2 regions of the Pseudomonas sp. GB2N2 genome follow, and region 1 is predicted to be linked to the other one. Evidence: riboswitches for the same ligand, from Rfam matches in the RefSeq annotation. Region 1 holds a riboswitch; the other holds the start of a gene.
The links. Region 1 has a riboswitch for cobalamin ahead of ACYZT4_RS06425 (CbtB domain-containing protein). Riboswitches for the same ligand answer to the same signal wherever they lie in the genome.
Positions count from the first base shown of each region.

Region 2: linked by a shared signal. The riboswitch ahead of cobO (cob(I)yrinic acid a,c-diamide adenosyltransferase) and the one ahead of ACYZT4_RS06425 (CbtB domain-containing protein) in region 1 are both predicted to bind cobalamin.

Region 1 is NZ_CM142701.1:1,381,990-1,397,840, forward strand. It holds gene ACYZT4_RS06375 (nitrite/sulfite reductase) at 1-155, opposite strand, end outside; gene ACYZT4_RS06380 (ABC transporter substrate-binding protein) at 677-1,762, shown strand; gene ACYZT4_RS06385 (DUF2970 domain-containing protein) at 1,759-1,977, opposite strand; gene metH (methionine synthase) at 2,166-5,876, opposite strand; gene ACYZT4_RS06395 (fatty acid cis/trans isomerase) at 6,032-8,314, shown strand; gene ACYZT4_RS06400 (acyltransferase family protein) at 8,430-9,464, shown strand; gene nfuA (Fe-S biogenesis protein NfuA) at 9,522-10,106, shown strand; gene cobM (precorrin-4 C(11)-methyltransferase) at 10,261-11,007, opposite strand; gene ACYZT4_RS06415 (cobalamin biosynthesis protein) at 11,080-11,505, opposite strand; gene ACYZT4_RS06420 (CbtA family protein) at 11,502-12,206, opposite strand; gene ACYZT4_RS06425 (CbtB domain-containing protein) at 12,218-12,412, opposite strand; cobalamin riboswitch at 12,533-12,760, opposite strand; cobalamin riboswitch at 12,849-13,061, shown strand; gene cobW (cobalamin biosynthesis protein CobW) at 13,158-14,225, shown strand; gene cobN (cobaltochelatase subunit CobN) at 14,229-15,851, shown strand, end outside.
Region 2 is NZ_CM142701.1:2,772,600-2,788,450, forward strand. It holds gene ACYZT4_RS12805 (MFS transporter) at 1-238, opposite strand, end outside; gene ACYZT4_RS12810 (MarR family winged helix-turn-helix transcriptional regulator) at 300-704, opposite strand; gene ACYZT4_RS12815 (adenosylcobinamide-GDP ribazoletransferase) at 848-1,579, opposite strand; gene cobC (alpha-ribazole phosphatase family protein) at 1,582-2,157, opposite strand; gene cobT (nicotinate-nucleotide--dimethylbenzimidazole phosphoribosyltransferase) at 2,154-3,209, opposite strand; gene cobU (bifunctional adenosylcobinamide kinase/adenosylcobinamide-phosphate guanylyltransferase) at 3,206-3,727, opposite strand; gene ACYZT4_RS12835 (cobyric acid synthase) at 3,806-5,257, opposite strand; gene cobD (threonine-phosphate decarboxylase CobD) at 5,254-6,246, opposite strand; gene cbiB (adenosylcobinamide-phosphate synthase CbiB) at 6,239-7,147, opposite strand; gene bluB (5,6-dimethylbenzimidazole synthase) at 7,144-7,794, opposite strand; gene ACYZT4_RS12855 (cobyrinate a,c-diamide synthase) at 7,791-9,191, opposite strand; gene cobO (cob(I)yrinic acid a,c-diamide adenosyltransferase) at 9,202-9,813, opposite strand; cobalamin riboswitch at 9,895-10,128, opposite strand; gene ACYZT4_RS12865 (hypothetical protein) at 10,284-10,868, shown strand; gene ACYZT4_RS12870 (PQQ-dependent sugar dehydrogenase) at 10,937-12,250, shown strand; gene ACYZT4_RS12875 (C40 family peptidase) at 12,338-12,874, opposite strand; gene ACYZT4_RS12880 (C40 family peptidase) at 13,096-13,722, opposite strand; gene hda (DnaA regulatory inactivator Hda) at 13,936-14,640, opposite strand; gene ACYZT4_RS12890 (AI-2E family transporter) at 14,861-15,851, opposite strand, start outside.

The DNA.
Region 1 (15,851 bases):
GGGGCGAAGCGCTGGACATACAGCCCGTTTTGCAGACGCAGGGGGCGGAATTCTTCTTCGCTCAGCTCGCCTGCCAGATAGCGTCGGGTCTGATCACGGAACTGCTTGACGCGGTCCTCGATGATCCGCTGATCGTAATCGTCGTATACGTACATATAAGTCCTGTTCTCAGGCTTGGGCCGGTCGGATCCAGCTGCGATTTTGGCTTGCTGAAGTCTCGATACTGCCTCGGCAATTCTGCGCGCACGGCCGCGCACTCCCTACGGAGCCGGGGCAAGATACCAGTTTGGAGTTATGCGCAAAAGTGATGTTTGAATATATGCAAAGAACCAAATCGACTATCGAGAATTGTTATTACAAAACCCGTATTTGTGGTGTGGGCAATCGTCGTCTTTACTGTGGTCGAGTCTTTATGCAATCACCGATAAAACCGACAAGAGGCGATGCAATGAGCAACCCTATCAAAGTTTCAAAGCCTGACAGTACGGTCGATGCTTGGGCCATTCTGTTTCTGATCATTCTGGTCGTGGGGACGGCAGTTTTCTGGGTTAGCCATCAATAACCGACCCCGTCCGGGCCTGGAGCCGACGATTGTCGGACAAGATCTGTAATAAACGCCGTTTCACGAGTGTTCGCTGGTTATAATGCGCGGCGAATTTCCGGGCTCGGACAATCTATGTTGAAGTTTTTCTGCGCGGTGCTGCTGACGCTCGTGACGGTCATGGGAACCTGCGCGCACGCGGCGTCGGTGGTGTTTCTGAATCCGGGCACCCCCAGGGAAGGGTTCTGGGTCAGCTATTCACAATTCATGCAGGCTGCGGCCACCAACCTTGGCATGGATTTGCGCGTCGTGTATTCCGACCGCAACTCTGAACTCACCGTCAAGCAGGCGCGCGAAGCCTTGCAAGGGCCGCATCGGCCTGACTACCTGGTCTTCGTCAACGAACAGTATGTGGCCCCTGAAATCCTGCGCCTGGCGAAGGGCAGCGGCGTGAAGCTGTTTATGGTCAATAACGCGTTGACCGCGGATCAGATGCACTTGCTCGCTTCGCAACCTGACAAGTACCCCGATTGGTTGGGTAGCCTGGTGCCCAACGATGAGGAGGGCGGCTACCTGATGCTCAAGGAGCTGATTCGTTTGCATCCTCCGGTCGCCCCCGGCCAGTTCATTGATCTGCTGGCATTCTCCGGCCTGAAAATCACACCGTCGGCGCAGCTTCGCGAGAAGGGCATGCGCCGGGCCCTGGCCGAGCACCCTGAAGTGCGTTTGCGTCAATTGGTGTACGGCGGCTGGACACGGGAACGGGCTTATGATCAAGCCCGGCTGCTGTTCAAGCGCTACCCGCAGACGTCTCTGGTCTGGACGGCCAATGATGAAATGGGCTTTGGCGTGATGCAGGCCTATGAAGAATCGGGAGGCAAACCCGGCAAGGACGCGTTGTTTGGCACCATCAACAATTCACCCACCGCGTTACGCGCACTGCTCGACAAGCGCCTGAGCGTATTGCTGGGCGGGCATTTCAGCCTGGGTGGCTGGGCCATGGTGCAGTTGCATGACGACGACGGCGGTGTCGATATCAGCCAGTACGGCGGTCGTGACAGACAGATTCCACTGCTGCAGTTGATTGACCGGGCGCAAGCCAAGCGCTTGCTGGCAATGGGCGCTGTACAGGATTTCGGCGTGGATTTTCACACGCTATCGGCCAAGGGCAAGCCCACGACGTATCGTTACCCGTTCAGCCTGCAAACCTTGATGCACTAGACGCCTGCCAGTAACAGCACCAGTTTCACGACACCGAACAGTGTCAGGGCGAACACCGCCGTGAACAGAATCCCCAACATCACAAAATGGCTGGGCTTGCCGTGAGTGAAATCCCGCGCCCGGTTTTTTCCGCTTTGCACCCCGAACGCCGCCGCCATGACGCTGTGCAGCATCTGCCAAAAGTTCGGCGGCTTGTTGTCGACTGGATCGTCCATAAACCCCTCGTCACTTGGTTGTGAGCCGTAAGCATAGACAATCCCTCTGTAGGAGCGAGCTCGCTCGCGATGGACGACAACGCTAACGCGTACTGCCTGAATGAACGCGTTGCCTCGGCGTTTTTCGCGAGCACGCTCGCTCCTACAAGGAATGTGTGTTGGCCACAGCGTTGTAGCCAACAGGAAGGTTAGTTGTCGTAACCCAGGTTAGGCGCCAGCCAGCGTTCGGTCACACTCAAATCCTGACCTTTGCGCGACGTGTAGCTCTGCACCTGATCCTTGTCGACCTTGCCCACGGCAAAGTATTGCGCCTGCGGATGAGCGAAGTACCAGCCGCTGACCGCCGCCGCCGGAAACATCGCGTAGTGTTCGGTGAGGAACACGCCACTGCGGCCGGCTTTCATTTCGCGGGCTTCAGGGTCGAGCAAGGCGAACAGCTGCGATTTCTCGGTGTGATCCGGGCACGCTGGATAGCCCGGGGCAGGGCGGATGCCGGTGTATTGCTCTTTGATCAGCGCGTCATTGTCCAGCGTCTCGTCCTTGGCGTAACCCCAGTGCTCTTTCCGCACCTGCTGGTGCAGCCACTCGGCACAGGCCTCGGCGAGACGGTCGGCGAGGGCCTTGACCATGATTGAGTTGTAATCGTCGCCCGCGTCCTGATACGCCTTCGCCACTGCTTCGGCACCGATGCCGGCGGTGGTGATAAAACCACCGACGTAGTCCGTCACTTCACTGTCCTTCGGCGCCACGAAGTCGGCGAGGGAGAAGTTCGGTTTGCCGTCGGTCTTGATGATCTGCTGACGCAGGTGATGCAGCTTGGCCAGTGGCTTGCCGTCATCGCCGTAGACTTCAATGTCATCGTCACGCACCTGATTCGCCGGCCAGAAACCGAACACCGCCCGGGCGCTGATCAGTTTTTCGTTGATCAGCTTGTCGAGCATTTCCCGGGCGTCGGCGTACAGCGAGGTGGCGGCTTCACCGACCACTTCATCGGTGAGGATGCGCGGGAATTTGCCGGCCAGGTCCCAGGAGATAAAGAACGGGGTCCAGTCGATGTATTCGGCCAGGACTTTGAGGTCGATATTGTCCAGCACTCGTGAGCCGGTGAAGGTCGGTTTGACCGGCGCGTAGTTGCTCCAGTCGAACTGCGGCTTCTTGGCGATGGCCGCCGGGTAGCTCAGGCGTTCGGTGCGGGCACTGCGGTTGGCGGTGCGTTCGCGAACGTCGATGTAGTCCAGGCGGGTTTTCTCGACAAACGCCGGTTTCAGTTCCTTCGACAGCAACTGCGTCGCCACGCCCACGGCGCGAGAGGCGTCGGTGACGTAGATCACCGCATCGTTGCTGTACTTCGGCTCGATCTTCACCGCCGTGTGCGCTTTCGAAGTCGTCGCCCCGCCGATCATCAACGGCAGGTAAAAGTTCTGACGCTGCATTTCGCGGGCAACGTGGACCATTTCATCCAGCGACGGCGTGATCAGGCCGGACAGGCCGATGATGTCGCACTTCTGCTCCTTGGCCACTTGCAGGATCTTCTCGGCCGGCACCATCACGCCGAGGTCGACGATGTCGTAGCCGTTACAGCCGAGTACCACGCCGACGATGTTCTTGCCGATGTCGTGCACGTCGCCCTTCACCGTGGCCATCAGGATCTTGCCCTTGGCTTCCGGCTTGTCGCCTTTTTCCAGTTCGATGAACGGGATCAAGTGGGCCACGGCCTGTTTCATCACGCGGGCGGATTTCACTACTTGAGGCAGGAACATTTTGCCGGCGCCGAACAGGTCGCCGACGATGTTCATGCCCGACATCAGCGGGCCTTCGATGACTTCGATCGGCCGGGTGAACGACTGACGGGATTCTTCGGTGTCTTCGACAATATGGGTGGTGATGCCCTTGACCAGCGCGTGTTCCAGGCGCTTGTTGACCTCCCAGCTACGCCATTCTTCGGTCTCGGCTTCCTTGACGCTGCCGTCGCCCTTGTACTTGTCGGCGATGGCGAGGAGGGCGTCGGTGCCGTGCGGGGTGCGGTTGAGCACCACGTCTTCCACGGCGTCACGCAGTTCGGCCGGGATCTGGTCGTAGATCTCCAGCTGACCGGCGTTGACGATACCCATGGTCAGACCGTTGCGGATCGCGTACAGCAGGAACACCGAGTGAATCGCCTCGCGCACCGGGTTGTTGCCACGGAACGAGAACGACACGTTGGACACGCCACCGGAGGTCAGCGCATACGGCAGCTCGTCGCGGATGTAGGCGCAGGCATTGATGAAGTCAACGGCATAGTTGTTGTGTTCTTCGATGCCGGTGGCGACGGCGAAGATGTTCGGGTCAAAAATGATGTCTTCCGGTGGGAAGCCGACTTCGTTCACCAGAATGTCGTAGGAGCGTTTGCAGATTTCCTTTTTGCGCGCTTCGGTGTCGGCCTGGCCGGCTTCGTCGAACGCCATCACCACCACGGCGGCGCCGTAGCGCTTGCACAGTTTGGCGTGATGGATGAACTGCTCGACGCCTTCTTTCATGCTGATCGAGTTGACGATGCCCTTGCCCTGAATGCACTTCAGGCCGGCTTCGATCACTTCCCACTTCGAGGAGTCGATCATGATCGGCACGCGGGAGATGTCCGGTTCGCCGGCAATCAGATTGAGGAAGGTCACCATGGCCTTCTTCGAATCGAGCATCCCTTCGTCCATGTTGATGTCGATCACCTGCGCGCCGGCTTCGACCTGCTGCAGGGCGACTTCGAGGGCTTCGGTGTAGTTGTCTTCACGGATCAGGCGGGCGAATTTGGCCGAGCCGGTGATGTTGGTGCGCTCGCCGACGTTGACGAACAGCGAGCTGCGATCAATGGTGAACGGCTCCAGGCCCGACAGGCGGCACGCCTTTGCAATCTCCGGAATTACCCGCGGTGCGTAACCGGCCACGGCTTTGGCGATGGCTTCGATGTGGCCCGGCGTGGTGCCGCAGCAACCGCCGACGATGTTGAGGAAACCGCTTTGGGCGAACTCTTCGATGACCTTGGCGGTTTCCGACGGCAGTTCGTCGTACTCGCCGAATTCGTTCGGCAGGCCGGCGTTCGGGTGCGCTGAAACGTGGGTGCCGGCCTTGTTCGACAGTTCTTCCAGGTACGGACGCAATTCGCTGGCGCCGAGGGCGCAGTTCAAGCCAACCGAGATCGGCTTGGCGTGGGCCACGGAGTTCCAGAACGCTTCGGTGGTCTGGCCGGACAGCGTGCGGCCGGAGGCGTCGGTGATGGTCCCGGAAATCATGATCGGCAGTTCGATGCCCAACGCTTCGAACACCCCTTGCACGGCGAAGATCGCAGCCTTGGCGTTCAAGGTGTCGAAAATGGTTTCGATCAGGATCAGGTCGGCGCCGCCCTCGATCAGGCCTTTGGTGGCCTCGGTGTAGTTTTCCACCAGTTCATCGAAGGTCACGTTGCGGTAGCCGGGGTTGTTCACGTCCGGTGACAGCGAACAGGTGCGGCTGGTCGGGCCGATCACGCCGGCAACGAAACGCGGTTTGTCCGGGGTTTCCAGGGTCTTGGCGTCGGCGACCTTGCGCGCGAGGCGTGCACCTTCTACGTTCAACTCGTACGCCAGCGCCTGCATGCCGTAGTCCGCCAGGGACACCTGGGTGGCGTTGAAGGTGTTGGTTTCAAGAATGTCGGCGCCGGCATCCAGGTAAGCCTTCTCGATCGAGCCAATCACGTCGGGCCGGGTCAGCACCAACAGGTCGTTGTTGCCTTTGACATCGCTCGGCCAGTCGGCGAAGCGTTTGCCTCGGTAATCCTGTTCTTCGAGCTTGTAACTCTGGATCATCGTGCCCATGCCGCCATCGAGTATCAGGATGCGCTCTTTGAGGGCGTGCTTGAGGGCTTGAAGGCGAACACTGCGATCGGACATTGGGACTACTCGGAAAGACCATGACGAAGGGGCGGGATCATAGCAAACCTGTGCGCTTTTAGAGCATGTCGGGCATTTGCATGAATATCGCTCATGTTGGTCCAAGGGCCTTACCGGTAGAATCGCGACGTTTTTTCACGATCAGGGCCAGCGACATGTCTTTTCGCCTCATCAGCAGTGTGTTGCTGTTTATAAGCTGGGGGGCCGTCGCGCAGGAGGCGGCCATCTCCTACAGCCGCGACATCCAGCCGATCTTCACCGAAAAGTGCGTGGCGTGCCATGCCTGCAACGATGCCGCCTGTCAGCTCAACCTGGGCAGCGGAGAAGGGGCGGCGCGGGGCGCGTCGAAAGTCCCGGTCTACGACGGTGAACGCAGTCAGGCAGCCGTGCCGACCCGGTTGTTTTTCGACGCCTTCGGCCAGCACGCCTGGCAGCAGAAAGGCTTCTATCCAGTGCTCGACGCCCAAGGCAGTCAGGCCGCGTTAATGGCGCGAATGCTGGAGCTGGGTCACCGAATGCCGGTGACGCCCAACGCCAAATTGCCGGAAGATATTGTCCTGGGCCTCAACCGTGAAAACATGTGCGCGATGCCGGCCGAGTTTGACGGCTACGCCAACACTCATCCGAAGGAAGGCATGCCGCTGGCCGTCACCGGCCTGACCGATCAGCAATACAAGACCCTGCAGCGTTGGCTGGCCTCCGGCGCGCCGATCGATGAGCAGGGGCGGGTGCCTTCGGCGCAAGAAGCCCTGCAAGTGGTGCAGTGGGAAAACCTGCTCAACGCGCCGGGTGCCCGCCAGAGTCTGGTAGGGCGCTGGTTGTTCGAGCACTGGTTTCTCGCGCATATCTACTTCAAGGACAGCGAGCCGGGGCATTTCTTCCAGTGGGTGCGTTCGCGCACGCCGACCGGGCAGCCGATCGACCTGATCAGCACCCGTCGACCAAATGACGACCCGGGCACGCGGGTGTATTACCGCTTGTGGCCGGTGCAGGGCGTGATCGTGCAGAAGACGCACATCACTTATCCGCTGAGCGCGGCGAAGATGGCGCGGATCAAAAGCCTGTTCTACAGCGGCAACTGGCAGGTGAATGCCTTGCCAGGCTATGGGCCGGTGCGCCGGGCCAATCCGTTTGCCACCTTCGAAGCGATCCCGGCGCAGGCGCGTTATCAGTTCATGCTCGATAACGCTGAATACTTCGTCCGCACCTTTATTCGCGGCCCGGTGTGCCGTGGCCAGATTGCCACGGACGTGATTCGCGACAACTTCTGGGCCCTGTTCCAGGCGCCGGAATACGACCTCTATATTACCGACCCCAACTATCGCGGCCAGGCCACGCCGTTGCTGGCCATGCCGGGGCAGGACGATGAAGTTGGCAGCGTGCTCAGCCTGTGGCATGACTACCGCGACAAACGTAACGAGTACGAGGCGTTGCGCCGCGACAACTATGCGGGCGCGCCGGCGCCGAGTTGGTCGACCTTGTGGGCTGGCAACGACAACGCGTTGCTGAGCATTTTCCGCCATTTCGACAGCGCCTCGGTGAACAAGGGCCTGATCGGCGACGTGCCGCAGACGATGTGGCTGTTCGACTTTCCGCTGCTGGAGCGGACCTATTATCAGTTGGCGGTCAACTTTGACGTGTTCGGCAACGTCTCCCATCAAGCGCAGACGCGCCTGTATTTCGACCTGATCCGCAATGGCGCCGAGCAGAACTTCCTGCGCCTGATGCCCGCCGATTCACGGGACGGCTTTCTCGATGACTGGTACCAGAGCAGCGGCCAATTCAAGATGTGGCTGGATTACGAGTCCATCAACGACGACAAGCCGACAGCGCTGAAACTCGACGAGAAAGAGCCCAAGCGCGACTTCGCCCTGCAATTGCTGGCGCGTTACGGTGAACTGGATGCCAGGCCCGATCCGATCAACCGCTGCGACGGCGCTTACTGCTCGCGGCCGAACATCGATCCGGCCCTGCAGAATGCCGAGCAGGCGCTGAGCCGTCTTACTTCGCGTCCTGCTGCCGGGCTGAGGGTGATCGATCAATTGCCGGAAGCGACGATGCTGCGGGTTGCAACCGCCAGTGGCAAACGCGAGGTTTATAGCCTGTTGCGCAACCGTGCCCACAGCAATGTGGCGTTCATTCTTGGCGAGTCGCTGCGTTATCAGCCGGGGCTCGACACCTTGACGATTTTCCCCGGCGTGCTTAGCAGCTACCCGAATTTCATCTTCAACGTACCGGCGGAACAAGTGCCGGCGTTCGTCGATGCGATGGAAAACGCCAAGGACGCCAACCGTTTCGGGAAAATCGTCGAGCGCTGGGGCATTCGCCGCAGTCATCCGCAGTTCTGGTTTTACTTCCATGACCTGAGCACCTACGTCCACGAAACCGATCCGGTGGAAGAGGGCGTGCTGGACATGAACCGCTACGAGAATCTTTGATCTTTTAACGGCGGGCCGGTGTCGGATTTGTTAGACGCCGCAGATCCCCTGTAGGAGCTGGCCAGCTTCTACAGGGAATTGTGATGGTTTGGAGAGTGGAGCGGGAGGGCGATTGATGTTGATTTCAGTGCAGGCACTGCGCGCGCTCGCCGCCTGGGCGGTGGTTTGCCACCATTTCATGCAGATTTTCTTCGACTTCAAGGCCCGCGGCCCGATTGGGCAGATGTTCATCGACAAGGGCGCGGTCGGCGTCGATATCTTCTTCGTCATCAGTGGCCTGGTAATTTTCCTGTCCACCGAGGGCAAATCGCTGCCGCCGACACGTTTTCTGCTGTATCGGCTGTTTCGCATCGTTCCGGCGTATTGGCTGTACACGGTGCTGATGGCGTTGGTCGTGGTTTTCGCCCGGCCAGTGTTGCCGGATCAGACGGTCAGTTGGTCAAACTTCCTTATGTCACTGCTATTTATTCCTGCGCAAAACCCCGGCGGTTACGGGATTTATCCGACGCTGAATGTCGGTTGGACTTTGAATTACGAAATGCTCTTCTACGTGCTGTTTGCCTGGGCGCTGCTGTTCCGCTTACAGGTTCGCCTGCTGATCGTTGCGGCATTGTTGTTTGCGGTGTGCCAAGCGTGGACCGGTTATGGCTGGATCAGTGAGTTCTACCGTTCGGACATCGTCTACGAGTTTTTGCTGGGGATCGCCATTGGCATGATCTACCGCCGCGGCTGGGTCAAGCCCGGCTTATGGCTGCCACTGCTGGGCATTGGCGGTGCACTGCTGGCGATTTATCACCTGCCGCCGCAGCCGCGCGTCCTCGCCTGGGGCTTGCCGAGTGCGGTGCTGGTGATGGCCTGCATGGCGCTGGAGCGTTTTTTCGAGAACAAACGGGTGTTCAAGCTGCTCGGCGATTGTTCCTACTCGGTATACCTGATGCATGTGCTGGTGCTGTCTGCCGGTGGATTTATCGCACAACGTTATGGCGTAAATCCCTACGTGATGTTCGCCGTTTGCGTCGCCACCATCGCCGTGGCTTCGTGGGCAAGTTATGAATGGGTGGAAAAATGCAGCTATCGGTGGCTTAAAGACTGGATTGACGGCGAACCGTCGGCTGCTGGGGAGTTGGCGCTTTCCCGACAAAAATACTAGGACTTTGTACGGCGCGATGATTGGCGTAAACTGCGCCCAAGCCTGCGAGGAGTTTCCATGACCGCTATTACCATCACCGACGCCGCCCACGATTACCTGGCTGATCTGCTCTCGAAGCAGAACACCCCGAACATCGGGATCCGCGTCTTTATTACCCAGCCTGGCACCCAGTACGCCGAAACCTGCATTGCGTATTGCAAGCCGGGCGAAGAAAAACCCGAAGACACGGCACTGGGGCTGAAAAGCTTCACCGCTTACATCGACGCGTTCAGCGAAGCTTTTCTGGACGATGCGGTAGTCGATTACGCCACCGACCGCATGGGCGGACAACTGACCATCAAGGCGCCAAACGCCAAAGTGCCGATGGTCAACGCCGACAGCCCGGTTAACGAGCGCATCAACTATTACCTGCAAACCGAAATCAACCCGGGGCTCGCCAGCCACGGCGGTCAGGTCAGCCTGATCGATGTGGTCGACGACGGCATCGCCGTGCTGAAGTTTGGTGGCGGTTGCCAGGGCTGCGGCCAGGCCGACGTCACCTTGCGTGAAGGCATCGAGCGCACCTTGCTCGAGCGTGTTCCCGAGCTCAAGGGTGTGCGCGATGTGACTGACCACACGCAGAAAGAAAATGCCTACTACTGATTAAGGTGTTCGCTGCGACATGAAAAACGGCGCCCCGTGAGCGCCGTTTTTTTATGCGGAAAATTCAATGACGCCATCGCGAGCAGGCTCGCTCCTACATTGAATCGGTGTCGCACACAACTCCCTGTGGGGTGAGCCTGCTCGCGATGAGGCCCTAAGGTCTGTACAAATGCGCATGTCCGGCGCGATACAGCGATGACTCGCTGAATTGATCACTGCCCAACACCCGACCCACCAGAATCAATGCGGTGCGGCGAAACCCCTTCGCCTCGACCTTCCCGGCAATGTCCGCAATCGTCCCGACCACCCAATCCTGATCCGGCCAGGTCGCCCGGTGAATCACTGCAATCGGGCAGTCCACGCCGTAGTGCGGCAGCAACTCCACAAGAATTTTCTCCAGGTGATTCACCCCCAGATGAATCGCCATGGTCGCCCCATGCTGCGCCAGGCTCGCCAACTCTTCGCCGGCCGGCATCGCCGTCTTGTCGGCGTAGCGGGTCAGAATCACGCTCTGTGACACGTCCGGCAGCGTCAACTCCGCACCCAGCAGTGCCGCGCAGGCCGCCGTGGCCGTCACACCCGGGATAATTTCAAACGCAATATCGAGTTCGCGCAGGTAGCGGATCTGCTCGCCGATAGCGCCATATAGACTCGGATCGCCGGAATGCACCCGCGCCACATCCTGGCCATTAACGTGAGCGGTCTTGATCAGGTCGATGATCTGTTCCAGGTGCAGTTCGGCGCTGTTGACCACAACTTCTGCGCAATGGCCTTCAAGCACTGCGGCGGGTACCAAGGAGCCGGCGTAGATGATCACTGGGCAGCTGCGGATCAACCGCTGGCCCTTGACGGTGATCAGCTCCGGGTCACCGGGACCCGCGCCAATGAAGTAGACGGTCATCGTCGTTTCCTGTCAGAAAAGGGGGGCTTGGCAAGGCTTCAGATGAAGATTGCTCATGATCGGGGGTGCAGATTATCGGGGGTTTTGTGTGGCCTGCGCCACTGCCAGGGTCGCCTGGGCGTATTTTTGCCGCGAAATCAGCAGGGTTGCCGGGGCCTGAGCCAACTGTTCTGCGAGGGCGAGGGCGGTACTTTCTGCCACGCCGTAGCATCCGGTGCGTTCGAAGGCGATGTCCGAAAGATGGCTGAGTCGCGATTTGTAACCTTGCAACTGCTCGCTGCTGAAATATAGCAACGGCAGTTCAAGTTGTGCGGCGAGTTCGATCAGGCCCGGCTCGTCGCGCTTCAGGTCGATGCTGGCCAGGGCCGTGACCTGCTGAAGTCCGATGTTATGCATCTGTAATGCCTGATCGAATAGCGCCCGCAGCGTGCTGACGGGGCAGCCGCGCTGGCAGCCCAGGCCGACGACTAGCGTCAGCGCCGCACTGTTTTCCGTCATGCGTGGTATTGGCCGTCGCTTTTGCGGCGGAACAACCAAGCGCTGATCAGGCCCAAAGCAAGCCAGAATCCCATGTTGGTCAGCTGCGAAGCGATTTTGAACTGAACGTCCAGAGCTTCCGGAGCGAGCATCGAGTGCACTTCCGGTTGTGGCGCGCCGATCACATGGGGAACCGCGAGGATTGCCACGCCGAGAATCTTCATCAACCAGTGACGGCTGAATACGATGAGGGCAATGCCCACCGCGGTAGACGCGGCGGTGCCGATCCACCAGATTTGCCGTTGCGCCAGATCAGCTGCGGCAGTGCCCGGCAGTTCCGGCGGCAGGCCGAGGGTCGGCGCCAGGACGAACGTCGCGTAACCGGCCAGGCCCCACAGCAGGCCTTGGGACGTTTTGGTCGGCGCACGCAAGGTGTAGAGACCGGCCAGCATCAGGGCGAAACCGACTGCCACGACCAGGTTGCCGCCGGTTGTCGACAGCACGCGCTGCCAGCCGTCTTGCGGCTCCCAGGCGTCGGCATCGTGGGTGTGAGCGGCGGCACCGGTGGCGTGTTCGTGCATTTCAACCACAGCCGGCTCGGATTTTTCATAGGTTTCCGCCTGCAGAATCAGCGGAGCAACCCAGAAGCTCTGCAGCAGGGTCAGCAGCAGGGCGGCCAGTAGCCCGGTGAAACCTGCGGTTTGCGCAATACGCTTGATCATATCGGCAGGTCTCAATGGCACGGAAACGCGGAGCTGTGACGGGTGTCGTGGGCAGCGTTGTGCACCGCTTCGATGTGCGAGAAACCGGCGAAGTAGACCAGGCACGCGCCGAGGATCGACGCGCAGACGGCGGCGGTCAGGCGTTGTGCCAAAGTGGTCGTGGTGGTGCCGGCTGATGCGTGGCCGGTGCTGCTGATGATCGACATGGCGCTTCCCTCTGGTCTGTCAGCGGGTGGATAGAGCGCATGAAAGACCCCTGCGAACCGGGCTCGCAGAAATTCAAACAGCGCCCGCCCACCGCGGGTTTGTTGTTCAGTGAACGTCAAAGTCACTTTGTGTTGCGGGCCGGTCTCCGGGCTCGCGAGGGGCTTGGGCGCCAGCCGAAACCTGCAAGAATCACCTTCCCATGCCGAACTGCTGGCACAGTGGATCTGATCCTTCGCTCGCTTACCGTTGCGGGGGCAGCACCGGACTGACATGGCTTTGAGTAAAGCACATGATTCACCGGTTTCCCGTTTCACCCTGTGAAGGGCACCCGTAACAAGGCGTGTAGGAGAGCATGGGCGGGGGTTGGGCGTCAATTGGCAAGGGTTCTCGTTTAGCTGATCAACCGGTGAACATTGACCCGCCCCAAGACGATGCGTAGCCTTGCGCATTCGAGGTTCTTCGGCGTTTGCCGAAGCTAAGAAGGGAACGCGGTCGATGCCGCGGCTGCCCCCGCAACTGTGAACGGTGATGTTCGCTGCCACGCCACTGCACGCTCCAGCCATGGAGCCCGCGGGAAGGCGCAGTGAACGCCGGTCTTTCGACCGGCACACCGTCAGCCAGGAGACCTGCCTCGACACGAATTCTCACTACAACCGGGCGGGGTGATCCGGTGGCGAAATCTTCCGCGCGTCTGTCGCTGCGGTCGTCGTCCCGTTTGCCCGCCACCTTGCCAAAGGGCATCCGATGAAAACACTGGCCAAACTCCCCGTCACCATCGTTACCGGCTTTCTCGGCTCGGGCAAAACCACGTTGCTGCGTCATATGCTCGACAATGCCCAGGGCCGGCGCATCGCGGTGATCGTCAATGAATTCGGCGAGCTGGGCATCGACGGCGACATCCTCAAGCAGTGTTCCATCGGCTGCACTGAGGAAGAAGCCAACGGCCGGGTCTACGAACTGGCCAACGGCTGCCTGTGTTGCACCGTCCAGGAAGAATTTTTCCCGGTGATGCGCGAACTGGTTGCCCGTCGCGGTGACCTCGATCACATCCTCATCGAAACGTCGGGCCTGGCCTTGCCAAAACCTCTGGTCCAAGCCTTCCAATGGCCGGAAATCCGCAGCGCCTGCACGGTTGACGCGGTGATCACCGTGGTCGACAGCCCGGCCGTGGCCGCCGGTACCTTCGCCGCTTTCCCGGATCAGGTCGACGCCCAGCGCAAACTTGACCCGAACCTGGACCACGAATCGCCGCTGCACGAACTGTTCGCCGATCAACTGGCCAGTGCCGACCTGGTGATCCTCAACAAGGCCGACCTGATCAGCCCTGAAGACCTGGCCCGTGTGCGCCTGGAAGTCGCCGAAGAACTGCCGCCGGCGGTGAAAGTCATCGAAGCCTGCAGCGGTCGCGTGCCACTGGACGTATTGATCGGCCTCGGCGCTGGTTCCGAAGAGCACATCGACAGCCGTCACAGCCATCACGATCATCACCACGACGGCGCTGACCCTGACGACCACGATCACGACGCGTTCGATTCGATTTCCATCGAATTGCCGCAGGCCGACGAAAGCCTGCTGATGGACGCGCTGACCCAACTGGTGGTCAAGCACGGCATCCTCCGCGTCAAGGGCTTCGCCGCGATCCCGAACAAACCGATGCGCCTGCTGATTCAGGGCGTGGGCACGCGTTTCGACAAGCATTTCGACCGTCAGTGGGGTGCCGATGAAGCGCGTACCACGCGTCTGGTGTTGATCGGTCAGGCGCTGGACGCCGCACAACTCGAAGCGCAATTGCGCGCCGCGCTCAGCGTTTAACCCATGCACTTGCTCAGGACCCAGCCCGGCGGTTTCGTCTCGGATGACAATATTGCCGACCTTGGGCAAACCCCCGCCGAACTGGTGATCCTGTGCAGCGGCGATTCCAGCCTGGCGTTGCTCGCCGAGGCCGCGCAGCAGTTGCCGGACGATTACCCGAGCGTTCGCCTGGCCAATCCGATGCAGGTGCAAAATCACGCGTCGGTCGATTTGTATGTCGACGAAGTGCTGCGTCACGCCAAGGTGATCCTGATTTCGCTGCATGGCGGCATTGCTTATTGGCGTTACGGGGTCGAACGTCTGGTCGAGTTGTCGCAGCGCGGCGTGCAACTGATTCTGGTGCCCGGTGACGACCGTCCGGACCCGGAGCTCAGCGACCTCAGCAGCGTGGTTGCCGAAGATCGCGACCGGCTCTGGCATTACCTGCGCCAGGGCGGCATGGCCAACGCCCTCGATTTTTTTCGCTGCCTGGCCAATCGCTGGCTGGATCGCGACTACGCCTGGGCCGAACCGCAAACCCTGCCGCGCACCGCGCTCTACCACCCACAAAAAAGTCCTGCGGAACTGAAGGATTGGCAAGCCGACTGGCAAGGCGGTCAGCCGGTCGCAGCGGTGCTGTTTTACCGCTCGCATTTGCAGGCGGCGAACACCGCGTTCATTGATGTGTTCTGCCGGCGCTTGCAAGCGGCGGGCTTGAACCCGTTGCCGATTGCCGTGGCCAGTCTGAAAGAACCCGGCTGCCTGACGGTGGTCGAGGACTGGCTGGATGAAGTCGAAGCCGGGGTGATTCTCAACACCACCGGCTTCGCCCAGTCCAGCCCGGAAGCCCCGCATTTGCGGCCGTTCCGCCGCAATATTCCGGTGATCCAGGCCATCTGCGCCCAAGACAACGAACCCGGCTGGCGCGCCAGCGAGCAAGGCCTCGGGCCGCGCGATCTGGCGATGCACATCGCGCTTCCGGAACTCGACGGTCGAATTATCAGTCGGCCGATCAGCTTCAAGGACCTGGCGTGGCGCAGCGAGCGCAGTCAATCGGATGTGGTGTGTTACCGGCCACAACCGGAACGCATGGATTTTGTCGCAGAACTGGCGCGGCGCTGGATCGATCTGGCGCGGGTGCCGAACAGCGAAAAGCGCATCGCGCTGATCCTCGCCAACTACCCGACCCGCGACGGGCGCATTGGCAATGGCGTCGGCCTCGATACCCCGGCTGCGGCGCTGAACATCCTGCGTGCGTTGCATCAGGAAGGTTATCCGTTGCCGGCAGAGCTGCCTGAAAGCGGCACCGCGTTGATCCAGCAATTGCTCGGCGGCGTCAGCAACGACCTCGACACCCTCGACCAGCGTCCGTGCCATCAAAGCTTGGCGCTGGATGACTACCAGCGGATGTTCAACGCGTTGCCCGAAGCCAATCGCCACGCCGTGCTGGAACGCTGGGGCGCGCCGGACAGCGACCCGATGTGCCGTGGCGGGCGGATGATGATCGCCGGGTTGCGTTTTGGTCTGACCTTCGTCGGCATTCAACCGGCGCGGGGTTATCAGGTCGATCCGAGCGCGGTGTATCACGACCCGGACCTGGTGCCACCCCACGGTTATCTGGCGTTCTATTTCTGGTTGCGCAACACC
Region 2 (15,851 bases), 1.4 Mb from region 1:
CGCCACCCACCAGCACCACTTTCGCCGCGCCGAAGCGGTCGGCCAGCGCGCCGGTGAATGGCTGGGCCAGGCCCCAGATCAGGTTCTGCAAGGCAATCGCGAACGCAAACGTCTCGCGCCCCCAGCCGAATTCGGCGCTCATCGGCGCCAGGAACAACCCGAATCCATGGCGCACACCCAGAGACAACGCGAGGATCAGCGCACTCCCCACCAGAATCCAACCGCAAGTTCGCCACATCGATGTCATTTTTATTCTCCGGTAGCGGGTATATACCCGCTTAAAATCGGAAAAACCGGCGTCAGGCCAGTTCGTCCAGCAACTTCAGCAAGAGTTCACGTTTTTCGGCGCCCAAGCGGTCGGCCAAGCGTTGTTGCGCTGCTTCCCACGCCGGCAATGCCGCTGTCAGCCGCTGCGCACCGGCCTCAGTGAGTTTGACGATGCGATTGCGCATGTCTTCGCCCTCGATCAGCATGACCAAGCCTTCGCCCTCCAGCACCCGCAGATTGCGCCCGAGGGTGCTGCGGTCCAGGCCCATGGCTTCCGCCAAGGTGGAAATACTCGGTTCATTGAGGCGCTGCAGATTACACAACAGAGAATACTGGGCAACGTTGATCCCGAAGCCGTCGAGAGCGCCGTCGTAATGCCTGCTGACGCCACGGGCGGCGCGACGCAGGTTGATGCATAAACATTGGGAGTCGAGCATGGTGCGTGTATATACCCGCGAGTGTGTTAAATCAAGTTACATGTGTTTTTGAGGCCGTTATCGCGAGCACGCTCCCACATTGGAATGCGCTCACTTGTAGGAGCGAGCCTGCTCGCGATGAGGCCAGTAGACTTCAAAAAACTTTAGACCAACGCCAACCCCACCAGCACCGCCACCTCCAGCAACTCCAGCAAAGCCCCAGCGGTATCGCCCGTCGCCCCGCCCAATCGCCGCATCATCAACTGCCGCAGCCAGACAAAAATTAGCGCCGCGAGCACCACAGCCAAAACACCACTGAGACCGGCGATCAACAGGCAGCCCAGTGCACTCAGCAGCAGCACCCACTTCCCCGCCACACGCGGCAGATGATCTGCCAGCGCCTGCCCCAACCCACCGGCCCGCACATACGGCGTAGTCAAAAACAATCCCAACAATGCAGCGCGGCCAATCAATGGCACGATGATCAGAACCACGGCGTGCTGTTGCTCGATCAACGCCAGCAACGCGGCGAATTTGAGCAGCAACACCAGCACCAGCGTCACTACCGCAATCGGACCGCTGCGCGGGTCCTTCATGATCCTCAGCGTGCGCTCGCGATCGCCGAAACCACCGAGCCACGCATCGGCACTGTCGGCCAGGCCATCCAGGTGCAAGGCGCCGCTGAGTAACACCCAGGCGCTCAGCAACAGCGCCGCGTGCAACAGCAGCGGCGTACCGAGCAACAGCCAGTTCAACGCCCACAACATCGCGCCGAACAGCAAACCCACCAACGGATAGAACAGCAATGAACGGCCCATTGCCTCAGGCGCCGGCATGCCCGGTAGACGAACCGGCAGGCTGCTGAGAAATTGCAGGGCGATCCGGAACGGCAACATGATCAGTGCGCCTCTGTGAGAACGACGCCGGCTTCGACACGCAAAGAAAACAGCGCACCATGGCCGACTTCTACGTTGAGCAACTGTTCCCGCGGCAATCCCCGCGCCTGCGCCAGCAATAAACGCATGACGCCGCCATGGCTGATCAACAACACTCGCTCCCCCGCACAGGCAACTTGCAGACGCCCAACCGCCGCCAGTACACGCGCCGAAAAATCGGTCACGGTTTCACCCTGAGGCGGCGTGAACGAATAGGGGTCGGCCCAGAACAGGCCCAACGCCTCGGCATCGGTTTCCATCAACGCTGCCGCGCTGCGTCCTTCCCAGGCACCGAAATGCAGTTCCTGCAGATCCTTGTCCAACTGCACCGGCAACCCTAGTTGCGACCCGAGTTCTTCGGCAAACCGTGCGCAGCGTTGCAATGGCGAACTGACCAGCCGATCCCAAGGTCCCTGCTCGATCACCGCCGCACGCATCTGCGCCCAGCCCTTGTCGGTCAACGCATCGTCTAAGCTGCCGCGCAGGCCGCCGCCGAGTTCGGTTTCGCCGTGACGCAGCAGGTCCAGATGCAACGTCATGCCGGACGATCCGCCACGGCCGCTTCGGCGAATGTCGCCATTTGCCCGTGAAGGTCGCAGGCCAGACGCAACAACGGCACGGCCAACGCGGCACCGCTGCCCTCGCCCAATCGCAAACCGAGGTCCAGCAACGGTTCGGCACTCAAGGCTTCCAGCACATGACGATGCCCCGGTTCGGCGCCGCGATGGCCGAACAACAGCCACGGACGACACTCGGAATTCAACCGCACCGCGACCAATGCGGCGACGCTGCATATGAACCCGTCCACCAACACCGCAACACCGTCCTGAGCACACGCCAAATACGCCCCGACCAACGCCGCGATTTCAAAACCGCCGAGGTTGAACAGGGTTTGCAGCGCATCGCCGCGTTGTGCACTGTGCAGTGCCAATGCGCGTTCAATGACTTGAGCTTTATGGCTGACACCCGCCGCGTTCAGGCCAGTACCTGGCCCGGCCAGGTGCGCCACCGGGCACTCCAGCAATGCGCAGGCCAACGCGCTGGCCGCGGTGGTGTTGCCGATGCCCATCTCGCCGCCGATGAACAACTGCGCCCCACCCGCTTGGGCGCGTTGCACGCTGTCGCGACCAGCCTGCAAGGCAAGCTCGCCCTGGGCGTGAGTCATGGCCGGGCCTTCGACAAAATTCGCGGTGCCCGCCCCGATGTTCAAGTGGCGTACCCCCGGCAGATTCAGCGAGGGCGTCACGGTGCCGAGGTCGACGACTTCCAGGGAAGCGCCGAGCTGGCGCGCCAACACGCTGATCGCCGCGCCACCGCTGACGAAGTTGTGCAACATCTGCCCGGTAACTTCCTGAGGAAACGCCGACACGCCTTCGGCAACGACGCCATGGTCACCGGCAAAAATCGCGATCCACAGATTATTCAGGCTCGGTTTCACTTGCCCCTGCAACCCGGCCAATTGCACCGCCACCGATTCGAGCTGACCGAGGGAGCCGGGGGGTTTGGTCAGCTGCTGTTGACGCGCTTGCGCCTGTTCGACGGCTTGGGCATCGATCGGTTTGCACGGGTTCAGCCACCAGGATTGAGTCATAACGCAGTTCCTTTCAAAGTCAGGGGCAGGCCGGCGACGGTCAGGACGACTCGCTGACAGCGCTCGGCCAAGGCTTGATGCAGCCAACCGGCTTCATCGACGTAGCGGCGAGTCAATTCGCCCAGCGGCACGACACCCATTCCGGTCTCGTTGCTGACAAAAATGATTTCACCCGGCAGGTCAGCCAGGCAGTCCAGCAGGGCTTCGCGTTCGGCGCTCAGGCGCGCGGTGTCGTCGAGCATCAGCAGATTGGTGATCCAAAGGGTCAGGCAATCCACCAGCAGGCAACGATCGGCCGCGGCGGTTTCGCGCAGGACGCGGGCGAGTTCCAGCGGTTCTTCGATCAGCGCCCATTCGGCGGGGCGGCGGCTGCGGTGATGGGCGATTCGTTCATTCATTTCACCGTCCAGAGGTTGGCTGGTGGCGATGTAGGTGACTTGCAATTGGCTGTCTGTCGCCAGTTTTTCGGCCAGTCGACTTTTACCGGAACGGGCGCCGCCGAGGATTAGTTGCAACATGGGTCATGACCTTTTAATTGGCGGTGTGAGGACTGACGCCTTCGCGAGCCGGCTCGCGAAGGGGGCGGCACAGTCAGCTCAAATCCCGCAGAGTTCACGCAACAGCCGGGTATCCAGATGTTTCTCCACCAGATCCGCCAACCGCTCGATATCACGCTCGCGCAACCCGTGGTAATCCACCTCCTGCACGTCCTGCAATCCCGCCCAACGCAACAGCGCACTGCACGCCGCCGGCGATTCAAACAGACCATGCAGGTAAGTGCCGAAAATCTGCCCATCGAGACTTTGCGCACCGTCGCAACGGCCATCGTCCAGTTGCACGGCGGCGTTTTCCAACGCCGGCCCGCTCGTCACGCCGGCATGGATTTCATAACCGCTGACGGCCGCATCTTCCAGCGCCAGGCGCCCGCGTACATTGCGCAGTTGCTTTTCTTCCTCTAGTTGCGTGGTGAACGCCAGCAAACCGAGCCCGGCGCTGGAACCCGGCGCGCCTTCGAGGCCCAGCGGGTCGTGCACCTGCTCGCCGAGCATTTGCAGGCCGCCGCAAATCCCCAGCACTTTGCCGCCGTAACGCAGATGGCGGGCGATGGCGGTTTCCCAGCCATTGGCACGCAAGTACGCGAGATCGCTGCGCACGCTTTTCGAGCCAGGCAGAATGATCAGGTCGGCCGGCGCAATCTCCTGGCCGGGACCGATGAATTGCAGGTCCACTTGCGGGTGCAGGCGCAGCGGATCGAAATCGGTGTGGTTGCTGATGCGCGGCAACACCGGCACTACGACTTTCAGCACCTGATCGGCCTTGTCGATCTGACGCTGATCGATGCCGTCCTCGGCCTCCAGATGCAGGTCCATCACATAGGGCAACACGCCGATCACCGGTTTGCCGGTGCGCGCTTCAAGCCAGTCGAGGCCCGGTTGCAGCAGGGCAATGTCGCCTCGAAAACGGTTGATGATGAAACCTTTGACCCGCGCCTGCTCGCTCGGCGACAGCAGTTCCAGCGTGCCCACCAAATGCGCGAAGACCCCGCCGCGATTGATGTCGGCGATCAGCACCACCGGGCAATCCACCGCCTCGGCAAATCCCATGTTGGCAATGTCGCCGGCACGCAGATTGATCTCCGCCGGCGAACCCGCGCCTTCGACCATGACCACGGGATAAGCCGCGCTCAGCCGTGCGTGGGAAGCCAGCACTGCTTGCATGGCGATGACTTTGTAGTCGTGATAGGCGACGGCGTTCATCGTGGTGACGGCGCGCCCGTGAATGATCACTTGGGCGCCGGTGTCGCTGTTGGGTTTGAGCAGCACCGGGTTCATGTCGGTGTGCGGTTCAAGTTTGGCGGCCTGGGCCTGCACCGCTTGTGCGCGACCGATCTCGCCGCCGTCGGTGGTCACGGCACTGTTGAGTGCCATGTTCTGCGGCTTGAACGGCACGACGCGCACGCCTTGGCGGATGACCCAGCGACACAGCGCCGTCACCAGCGTGCTTTTACCCGCATCCGAGGTCGTGCCCTGCACCATCAACGTGGTCATCGGGTTTCCTTGGCAAAGGCGTCGAGCGCTTGCTCAAGTCGAGCCCAATCGGCTTCTTCGCCGGGCAGGCCGAAACGCAGGCTGGTGGTGTGCGTGAACAGCCGCAATAGAATGCCGCGCCGGGCCATGAACTTGTGCAGCTCTGGCGCGAGCTCGGTCACCACCCATTGAAACAACGCGCAACCGCCCTGAGGTTTGAAACCATTCACCTCAAGCAACAACGCCAAACGTTCGCGGGCCTGTTCGGTGCGTACACGTTGCCTGGCGTGCCCCTCGGTATCCCGCAAACAGGCTTGCCCGACCACTCGCGTCGGTCCGCTGACGCCCCACGGCCCGACTTGCTCGGCGAGCAATTTGAGCAACTTGCGCTCCGCCAGCACGAACCCCAGCCGCACCCCGGCCAGACCAAAAAACTTGCCAAAGGAACGCAGCACAATCAAGCCGACCTGATGCGCACACGGCGCCAGGCTCAGCTGCGGCGTGTTGTCCATGAACGCCTCGTCCACCACCAGCCAGCCGCCGCGCTGGGCGAGCCTGGAATGCCAGGCGAGCAAACGGCTCGGGGTCAGGCTCAGGCCGGTAGGATTGTTCGGGTTGACCACCACCAGCACATCGAGGCTGTCGAGGAAGAAGTCGACTTCCTGCTCCAGCACTTCGCGCACAATGTAGCCGTTGCGTCGCCAGGCTTCGGCGTGCTCGGCGTAGCACGGCGACAATACGCCGACCTTGCCGACCCGGCGCAAACGTGGCAGCAACTGGATGGCCATTTGCGAACCGGCCACCGGCAGCACATGCGCCGCGCCGTAATAATCGCAGGCGGCCTGTTCCAGCCCGTCATCGGTTTCCGGCAATCGCGCCCATGCGCGCAATGGAATGTCCGGGACCGGAAACGGCCAGGGCGCGAGGCCGCTGGACAGGTCGAGCCATTCGGTTTCGGCGATGCCGTATTCGAGCGCTACCTTACGCAAGCGCCCACCGTGTTCAAGCATAAAATTCAGCCCCCACGCAGAGAATCAGCAGCCATAACCATACCCCGCGCTGGACCAATTGCCAGCCGCGGTCGATGGAGTCGGCGTCCGCCGGCACGCCTTCGCCCAGCGGCGGACGTTGATGCAGTTCACCGTGATAAATCGCCGCCCCGCCCAATTCGACACCCAGCGCACCGGCACCCGCCGCCATCACCGGACCGGCGTTCGGGCTGTCCCAGGTCGGGCCCTGGCTGCGCCAGCACTTGAGCGCGAGTCGGGTTTTTCCCAGCAGCGCGTAGGTCAACGCCACCAGTCGCGCGGGAATGTAGTTGAGGACGTCATCGATCTTAGCCGCCGCCCAGCCAAACCGTTCGAAGCGTTCGTTGCGATAGCCCCACATCGCATCCAGCGTATTGCTCAATCGGTAGAGCACCACCCCGGGCGCGCCGGCCACGACAAACCAGAACAGCGCGGCAAATACCGCGTCGCTGCCATTCTCCAATACCGATTCGGTGGCGGCGCGGGCGACTTCGGTCTCGTCCAGCTCACTGGTCTGGCGACTGACCAGATAGCCGACACGCTTGCGCGCTTCCTCCAGATCATCGCTGCGCAGCGCCTTCGCGACCGGCCCGACGTGCTCACCCAGACTGCGCAAACCGAGGGCGCAATACAGTGCGAGAATCTCGACGATCCAGCCGACATAAGGCGCCCAGGAAAACGCCGTGGCGAGCAACGTCAGCGGCAGCACCGCGATTACCCAGGCCGTGACGCCGTGACTGCGCCAGCCGCGACCGCCGCCATTGAACCGTTGTTCGATGCGGTCGGCAAAACGGCCGAACGCCACCAGCGGATGCCAGCGTTTGGGTTCACCCAGCAGCGCATCCAGCGCAACTGCGGCGACACTCAATAACGCCACACTCATTGACTCACTCCCCAATAATTTTCATACAGCAACTCGCTGAGTGAACGCGCCTGCGCCCAGCCTTCGAGTACCAGCATCGGCGCCGGATAGAATTCCTTGACCGACCCCAGGCAAAGAATCGCCAAGGGCTTGGCCCCGACTGGCAAACCGAGCAAGTCGGCCAGGGCTTGCGGTTCGAACAATGACACCCAGCCCATGCCGAGTCCTTCGGCACGGGACGCCAGCCACAAGTTCTGGATTGCGCAGGACAGCGAGGCCATGTCCATTTCCGGCAAGGTGCGGCGGCCGAAAATGTGCCGCTCGCGATCGTCCATCAAGGCGGCGACCAGCACTTCCGCGCAGTCGTTGATGCCTTCGACTTTTAGCTTCATGAATTCATCAGTGCGTTCGCCGAGGGCTTCGGCGGTGCGGATGCGTTCGTCTTCCACCAGTAACTGGATCTGGCCGCGCAAGTCCCGGTCGCTGATGCGGATGAACCGCCAGGGCTGCATCAGGCCGACGCTCGGGGCTTGGTGGGCGGCTTCTAGCAGACGCAGAAGTAGCTCGGGCTCGACGGTGCCACCGGTGAAGTGGCGCATGTCGCGGCGCTCGGCGATGGCGCGGTAAACCGCTGCGCGTTCGCCTTCAGTGAATGCGTTGTCGGTCATGGCCTCTTCGCGAGCAGGCTCGCTCCTACAGTTGACCGCATTTCTTCAGGTAAAGCGCTATCCAATGTAGGAGTGAGCCTGCTCGCGATGGCGACCTCATGTCCAGGCGCAAACAACGCGGCAATCGCGGTCGGATTCGACGGAAAATAAAAGTGTACGTAGGAAGCCGTCATCCGCCCCTCGCGATAAACCGCCTCCGCCCCGCGCCCGCCATTCGGGCTCAGGCCACGGGCAATCGGCTCTAGTTCGGTGCTGGTCAACGAATGGTGATAGGTATGCCCGCGCAGCGAACCTTCCGGCAACTCCACCGCTTGCAAGGCCAGCGCCGCCAGCTTTTTCTGCATCACCGCATCACCCGCGAGCAAACCGACCAGTTCCGCGCGCGAGCCCTCGATATCGGTCAGCGAATCGAGCAGGTACAACATGCCGCCACATTCGGCCAGCAACGGTTTGCCCGCCGCGTGATGCGCGCGGATGGCGTCGAGCATCGACGTATTTTGCGACAGCGCCACATGGTGCAATTCCGGGTAACCGCCCGGCAGATAGAGGCTGTCAGCTTCCGGCAACTGGGTGTCACGAATCGGCGAAAAGAACGACAGTTCAGCGCCCATCGCCCGCAGCAAATCCAGACTCGCGCCGTAAGTAAACGCAAAGGCTTCGTCACGGGCCACCGCAATGCGAACACCGTCCAGCAACGGTTCGGCGGCGATCATTTCGGGCGCAGCGAATTGCACCGGTGGCGGCAGCGCAACGTCGCAGCTGCTGGCCAGTGATTCAGCCGCCGCATCGAGACGCAGATCGAGGTCATTCAACTCGCTGGCCTGCACCAGACCAAGGTGCCGGCTCGGCAATTCAATCCCGGTTTCCCGGGACAATGCGCCGTACCAGCGCATACCTTCGGTCAGGCTGCCTTCGAGCAACTGAGCATGGCGCAAGGTGCCCACACGGTTGGCCAGCACCCCGGCGAACGGCAAATCCGGCTGATACTTCGCCAGGCCCAACGCCAGCGCGCCGAAGGTCTGCGCCATTGCCGTACCGTCGATCACTCCGAGCACCGGCACGCCGAAGTGCCGCGCCAGGTCGGCGCTCGACGGCGTGCCGTCGAACAGGCCCATGACGCCTTCGATCAGGATCAGATCCGCTTCACCGGCAGCTTCCCACAACAACCGACGACTTTCCTGCTCGCCGACCATCCACATGTCCAGTTGATACACCGGCGCACCGCTGGCGCGCTCGAGGATCATCGGGTCGAGAAAGTCCGGGCCGCATTTGAACACGCGAACCTTGCGTCCCTGATTGCGATGCAAACGGGCCAGCGCGGCAGTGACGGTGGTCTTGCCCTGGCCTGAGGCCGGCGCGGCGATCAGGACCGCCGGGCAATGACGCAGGCTTTTCATAAAATAGTACTCACAGCTCAACGCCCTTCTGCGCTTTGATCCCGGCCTGGAACGCATGCTTGATCACGCCCATTTCGGTGACGGTGTCGGCCAGTTCGATCATTTCCGGCTTGGCGCCGCGGCCGGTGACCACCACGTGCTGCATCGGTGGACGGGCCTGCAAGTCGCTGAGTACCTGATCGAGGTCGAGGTATCCGTGCTTGAGGGCGATGTTCAATTCGTCGAGCACCACCAGGCCGATCGACGGATCGCGCAGCAGTTCGCGGGTAACCGCCCAGGCCGCTTCCGCGGCGGCGATGTCGCGCTGACGGTCCTGGGTTTCCCAGGTAAAGCCCTCGCCCATCACATGGAACCTTACCTGCTCCGGGAAACGCCGGAAGAACAACTCTTCACCGGTGCTGTGACGGCCCTTGATGAACTGCACCACGCCGCATTGCATGCCATGGCCCATGGAGCGCGCGAGCATGCCGAACGCCGAGCTGCTTTTGCCTTTGCCATTGCCGGTCAGCACCAGCAGCAGCCCGCATTCGTTCGGCGAGTTGGCGATGCGCTCGTCGATCACGGCTTTTTTGCGCAGCATGCGCGCCAGGTGGCGTTCGTCACGATCGGGGGTATCAGTCATGGGGGAGCTCTCCGTTGAGACTGGATAACGGCGGGCAGGCACAAGAATAGACGGCAAAAAGCCTGGCATCGCCCACCGTGATGCCGCTGGATGGATCAGGCCGGTCTCCGGGCTCATGAGCGGCTTTTCGCCGGACTGCGCGCCTTCCCATGTCGATAAAAACACAGTGGCTCAAGGCGCAGTTTTCACTCATTTACCGTTGCGGGGGCAGCGCCGGGATCGTGGCGGTTCATCAGTTGAACCAACGCACTCACCGGCTTCCCTGTTTCACTCTGTCGACCGAGGCCACAGAGCACCTGAAACAAGCCGCGAAGGTTAGAGGGTTGGGGGTGGAGCGTCAATTAAAGCCGGGGCGCCGCCGGGCGAATAACTGCCGTCGATCAACTAACTGATGATAATCTTTGTGCCACACTCTCAGCAGTGATATCAAATAGCCACAACCCCACATCACAAGAACAAGGGTAAGCCGTATGCAAGGCATGATCATCAGCAATCCGAAGCTGGAATTCCTGCGCCCGGTGCTGGAACGGTGGTTTGACTGTATTGACCGCTACAACGCCGTGCGCGGCGATAACGACACCCCTTACTGGTACGACGAAAAAGCCAACCTCGGCTTGCTCTCCGCCGCGGCCTGGATGGCGGAAATGGTCACGCTGCAGCAAACACCCACGCGCAAACAGAATGAAGAAGGCGAACGCAACGGTCGCGCCGATCTGTTTATCGCTTCTCCCGAAGAACGCGCTTATCTGCAAACCACGCAACGCTGGCCACGGGTCAATAGCCTGAACCTGACTCAGGCGTTGCTGGACATCACCAGCGAAGCAAAACGCATCAGCTACTCCAGCGACCTGAAGCTCGGCTGCCTGTTCGTTGCCCCACAAAAGGCCCAGCAAAGCGCGACGCCGGAAGAACTCCAGGACATGGTGGACGACCTGCAAAAGGAACATTCCTGCGCCGTCGCCTGGTATTTCCCCTACGCCTACCGCAAATTGCGCAACGAAGCCGGCAACTATCACCCGGGTATTGCCGTGCTCCTCAAGGAGGCTCGCGGCTAACCGGTTGAACCATCGCGGGTTTGCGCTTCTCTACTGATCAGGTCACTGCATTTATAGGGAAGTTCAGCATGCGCAAGCCCCAGCTCGTTCTCGTCATCGCCCTCGCCGGAGGGCTCGCCGCCTGCGGTGAAACCTCCAGCCTGCAAGTCTCCGACGGCACCGGCCCGTCGCCCAAACTGCCAGAACCGAACAAGACCCTGATCCCGACGGTGAACATCGCTCCGGCCATCGGCTGGCCCGATGGCGCAAAACCCACCGCCGCCGCGGGCACCCAGGTCGCCGCGTTTGCCGAAGGTCTCGATCACCCGCGCTGGCTGTACGTACTGCCCAACGGCGACGTGCTGGTCGCCGAAACCAACGCGCCACCGAAACCCGATGACGGCAAAGGCATCAAAGGCTGGGTCATGAAGAAAGTCATGGGCCGCGCCGGTGCTGGCGTCCCAAGCCCGAACCGGATCACGCTGCTACGGGACAAGGACCACGACGGCATCGCCGAAACCCGAACGGTGTTCCTGGAAAACCTCAATTCGCCTTTCGGCATGACCCTGGTCGGCAACGACCTGTATGTCGCCGATACCGATCGTTTGATGCGATTCCACTATGAAGACGGCGATACGGCGATCAAGTCGCAACCGATCAAAGTCGTCGATCTGCCGGGCGGCCCTCTGAATCACCACTGGACCAAAAACGTCATCGCCAGCAAGGACGGGAGCAAGCTGTACGTCACCGTCGGCTCCAACAGCAACGTCGCTGAAAACGGTCTGGACAAGGAAGAAGGTCGCGCGGCGATCTGGGAAGTCGATCGCGCTAGCGGTAACCACCGGATCTTCGCGTCAGGCTTGCGTAACCCGAACGGCATGGCCTGGGAGCCGCAGAGTGGCGCGCTGTGGACGGCGGTCAACGAGCGGGATGAAATCGGCAGCGACCTGGTGCCGGACTACATCACCTCGGTCAAGGACGGCGCATTCTACGGTTGGCCGTTCAGTTATTACGGTCAGCACGTAGACATTCGCGTCGACCCGCAAAACCCGGACCTGGTGGCCAAGGCCATTGCACCGGACTACGCGGTCGGCCCGCATACGGCGTCGCTGGGCCTGACGTTTGCTGAAGGCAATTCGCTGCCCGCGCAATTCAAGGAAGGCGCATTCATCGGCCAGCACGGGTCGTGGAACCGCAAGCCGCACAGTGGTTACAAAGTGATTTTCGTGCCGTTCAAGGCGGGCAAACCGACCGGGACCCCGGTGGATGTGCTGACCGGGTTCCTCAATAAAGACGAAGACGCCATGGGCCGGCCGGTGGGTGTGGTGATCGATCAACAGGGGGACTTGCTGGTGGCGGATGATGTGGGGAACAAGGTGTGGCGGGTGTCAGCGGTGAAGTAGATCCGACTTTCAAGACATAAAAAATGTGGGAGCGGGGTTGCCCGCTCCCACAGGGGTTTAACGCCAGCGCCCGATGACCGCCAGGAACTAAGGATTGCGCGCCAGATGTTCAGGTTGCAGGACACGCTTGGCGCTGAGGTAGGCTTTCTGCCAATACGCCTTGGACAGGCTGTCGAGCTTCACCGTGCCGCCAGTCGCCGGCGCGTGCACGAAGCGGCCTTCGCCGACATAAATCCCCGCGTGGCTGACCTGGGAGCCGCCATTGGTGGCGAAGAAAATCAGGTCGCCGGTTTGCAAGCCTTCTTTACCGACGTCGGCCGCCTGCATGCTAATCATTTCGCGGGTGGTGCGCGGCAAGGCGATGCCGGCGACGTCGCGGTAGACATAACCGATCAGGCCGCTGCAATCGAATCCTGAATCCGGCGTGTTGCCGCCCCAGCGATAAGGCGTGCCAACAAGGCCCAACGCGCGAAACAGCACGTCTTCCGCCTCGGGCGAAAAGGGTTGCGAAGAACTGAAGACAATCGGCGCGCGGACCACCGACGCAGGCGGCGGTGGGCGACTGGCGCAAGCGCTGAGCAATGCTGCGAAAAACATGAGTGCGAGGCGGGCCGACATCGTCATCTGCAGAACATCCTGATCTGGCTGCGGCTTTTTTCCCGTCGAAAGGACAGAAAAGAAAACCGCCTGCGCAGCACGCAGGCGGTTTGCCATCAATAATAGACAGGATTCTAGCGGCTATACGCCAAACTTCAAGTAAGACTTTAAGTTCGCCTTACAAATTGTCCGCCTACTCCGTTGCAGCGCCGGCGATTGTCGCCACTGAGGTGACGACTGCAGAACATTTACTTGCGTGCTGTGACCACGGTCGGGGCCATTGCGAGTGCGCGCTTGGCTTCGATGAAGGTTTTGTTCCAGTAGCTGTCACCCAGGCTATCAACCCGGACACCACCGCTTTTGCGGCTGCTGGAGTGGATGAACTGGTTGTCGCCAAGGTAGATCCCGGCGTGACTGACACGACCGCGGCGACCATTGGTGGCGAAGAACAGCAGATCGCCCGGCTTGAGCGCACTGCGAGCGACCAGCGGTGCGTCAACGTTGATCATTTCGCGTGTGGAGCGCGGCAGGTTCATGCCGGCCTCTTCACGGAACAGGTAACCGATGAAGCCGCTGCAATCGAAGCCTGCCTCGGAGGTACCGCCGAAACGGTAACGGGTACCGATCAGGGACATGCCACGTTCAAGGATGCTGTCGGCCAGAACCGGAAGCTGGTACGACTTGCCGTCGGCGAAGTCAGCCAGTTCCTTGTCAGTAGCGAGCTCTTCCTGGAAAAGAATGGAAGAGGATTGAGCGGTAACTGAATTTTTAGCCTGCTGTTGCGGCGCTTGCTCGGACACTGGAGAGTGGGCAGCGCAACCGAACAACAGGGTGACGAGTGCGAGAGGCACGAGGGGTGCGAAGCGCTTTAGCATGGGCACGACCGTGGCTGTTAGTTATAAAGAAGCCGAGACTATGCCCACTATCGGTCTGATTTGCAAATTCAATCGAACTTAATGTGACTTCCCGGTTTCGCGCTGACATCTAAGCGCTTAAGCCCCATTTAGACGTTCGCGCGGCCTGCACCTCGCAGGAAAGCGGATTTTCTGACGCCTGAAATATGCCGAAGCCCCCGAAAAACGGGGGCTTCACCAACCTAACGTCTCTTTGAGGAAGGGGATAGTCAACTTGCGCTGAGCTTGGAGGGAAGCTTGATCGAGGCGCTCAAGCAACTCGAACAACGCGCTCATGCTGCGAGTACCGCGAGTCAGAATAAAATGCCCGACTTCGTCGGTCAGGTGCAGGCCGCGACGGGAGGCGCGCAGTTGCAAGGCACGCAGTTTGTCTTCGTCGGACAGCGGTCGCATCTGGAAAATCAGTGCCAGGGTCAGGCGCGATTTCAGGTCCGCCAGCTTTACCGGCAATTCGCGCGGTGAAGTCGACGCGGCAATCAGCAGACGCCGACCGCTGTCGCGCAGACGGTTGAACAGGTGAAACAACGCTTCTTCCCAATCCGCTCGGCCAGCAACCGCCTGCAGATCGTCCAGGCAGACCAGTTCGTACTGTTCTAGGTTGTCGAGGATTTCGGTGCCGCGATCCAGCAGTTCGGCCAACGGCAGATACACCGCCGGCTCGCCCTGCTGTTCAAATCGCAGGCAGGCGGCTTGCAGCAGGTGCGTGCGCCCTACCCCGTCCTTGCCCCAGAGATAAATCAGGCTCTCGGTCCAGCCGGCGTCGGCTTCGCACAGCCGCTCGACATAGCCGAGTGCAGCGGCGTTGGCGCCTGGGTAGTAATTGATAAAGGTAGCGTCGTCACGCAGACGCACACCTAGGGGCAGCTGAATCGGTTTCATGCTGACTGAACAGTTCCCAAGGAACCGTTAGTGGCCTCTGTGTAAAGTTTGCGAAGTTTATACCCGTGACGCTGACCGCACAATGCGGCGGACCATAAGCAAAATCAAAGGTTTGCGTTATCACACCGGTTTTGTGACAGTTTTTTGCGCAGAGCAGCGCAAGGGATACGGGCCGGCCCGGCAATAAAACCGGCCGCCCGCAAGGTGCTATCTGCGAACCTTACAACTCGGGTTCGTCAGCACCACTGTAGATATCTGAATCCTTATACAAATCATGCACATGGCGCACCAGCACCATGATCACCGCCGCCACCGGCAGCGCCAGCAGCACGCCCGTAAAACCGAACAGCTCGCCACCGGCGAGAATCGCGAAGATCACGGCCACCGGGTGTAGCCCGATCCGGTCTCCCACCAGCAACGGCGTCAGCACCATGCCTTCCAGCGCCTGACCCACCATGAACACCGCGACGATGCCCAGCATTGGGTAAAGGTCGCCGCCAAACTGGAACAGACCCGCAATCAACGCGGCGCCAATCCCGATGACGAATCCCATGTAGGGCACGATCGCCGCCAGACCGGCTATCACGCCGATCAACAACCCCAGCTCCAGCCCGACCAGCATCAGCCCCGCTGCGTAGATTACGCCGAGCGCCACCATCACCAGTAACTGCCCGCGCACAAACGCACCGAGCACTTCATGGCATTCGCCCGCCAGCGTCACCACGCGTTCTTCACGATCGCGTGGCAGCAAGCTGCGGATCTTGGCCATCATGATGTCCCAGTCGCGCAGCAAGTAAAAACTCACCACCGGGATCAGCACCAGGTTGGCCAGCCAGCCGATCAACGCCAGGCTGGAAGCGGTCGCCTGACTCAGCACCACGCCGACGATGTCGGTGGTCTGACCCATGTGTTCGCTGATGGCCGCCTTCAGCTTGTCGAATTTCCAGAAGCCATCCGACAGGCCGAACTTCGACTGCGCCCATGGCAACGCGCTGTGCTGCAACCAGTCGAGCATCTGTGGCGCCAGCTCATATAGGCGAAACAGCTGTTTGGCGAGCAACGGCACCAACACCAACAGCAGCGTGGTGAAAATCAAAGTGAACAGCGCGAAAACTGCGACTACGCCCCAGGTTCGCGACAGACCGGCCTTTTCCAGCCGATCCACCAGCGGATCGAACAGATACGCCAACAGCAGCGCCACTAGAAACGGC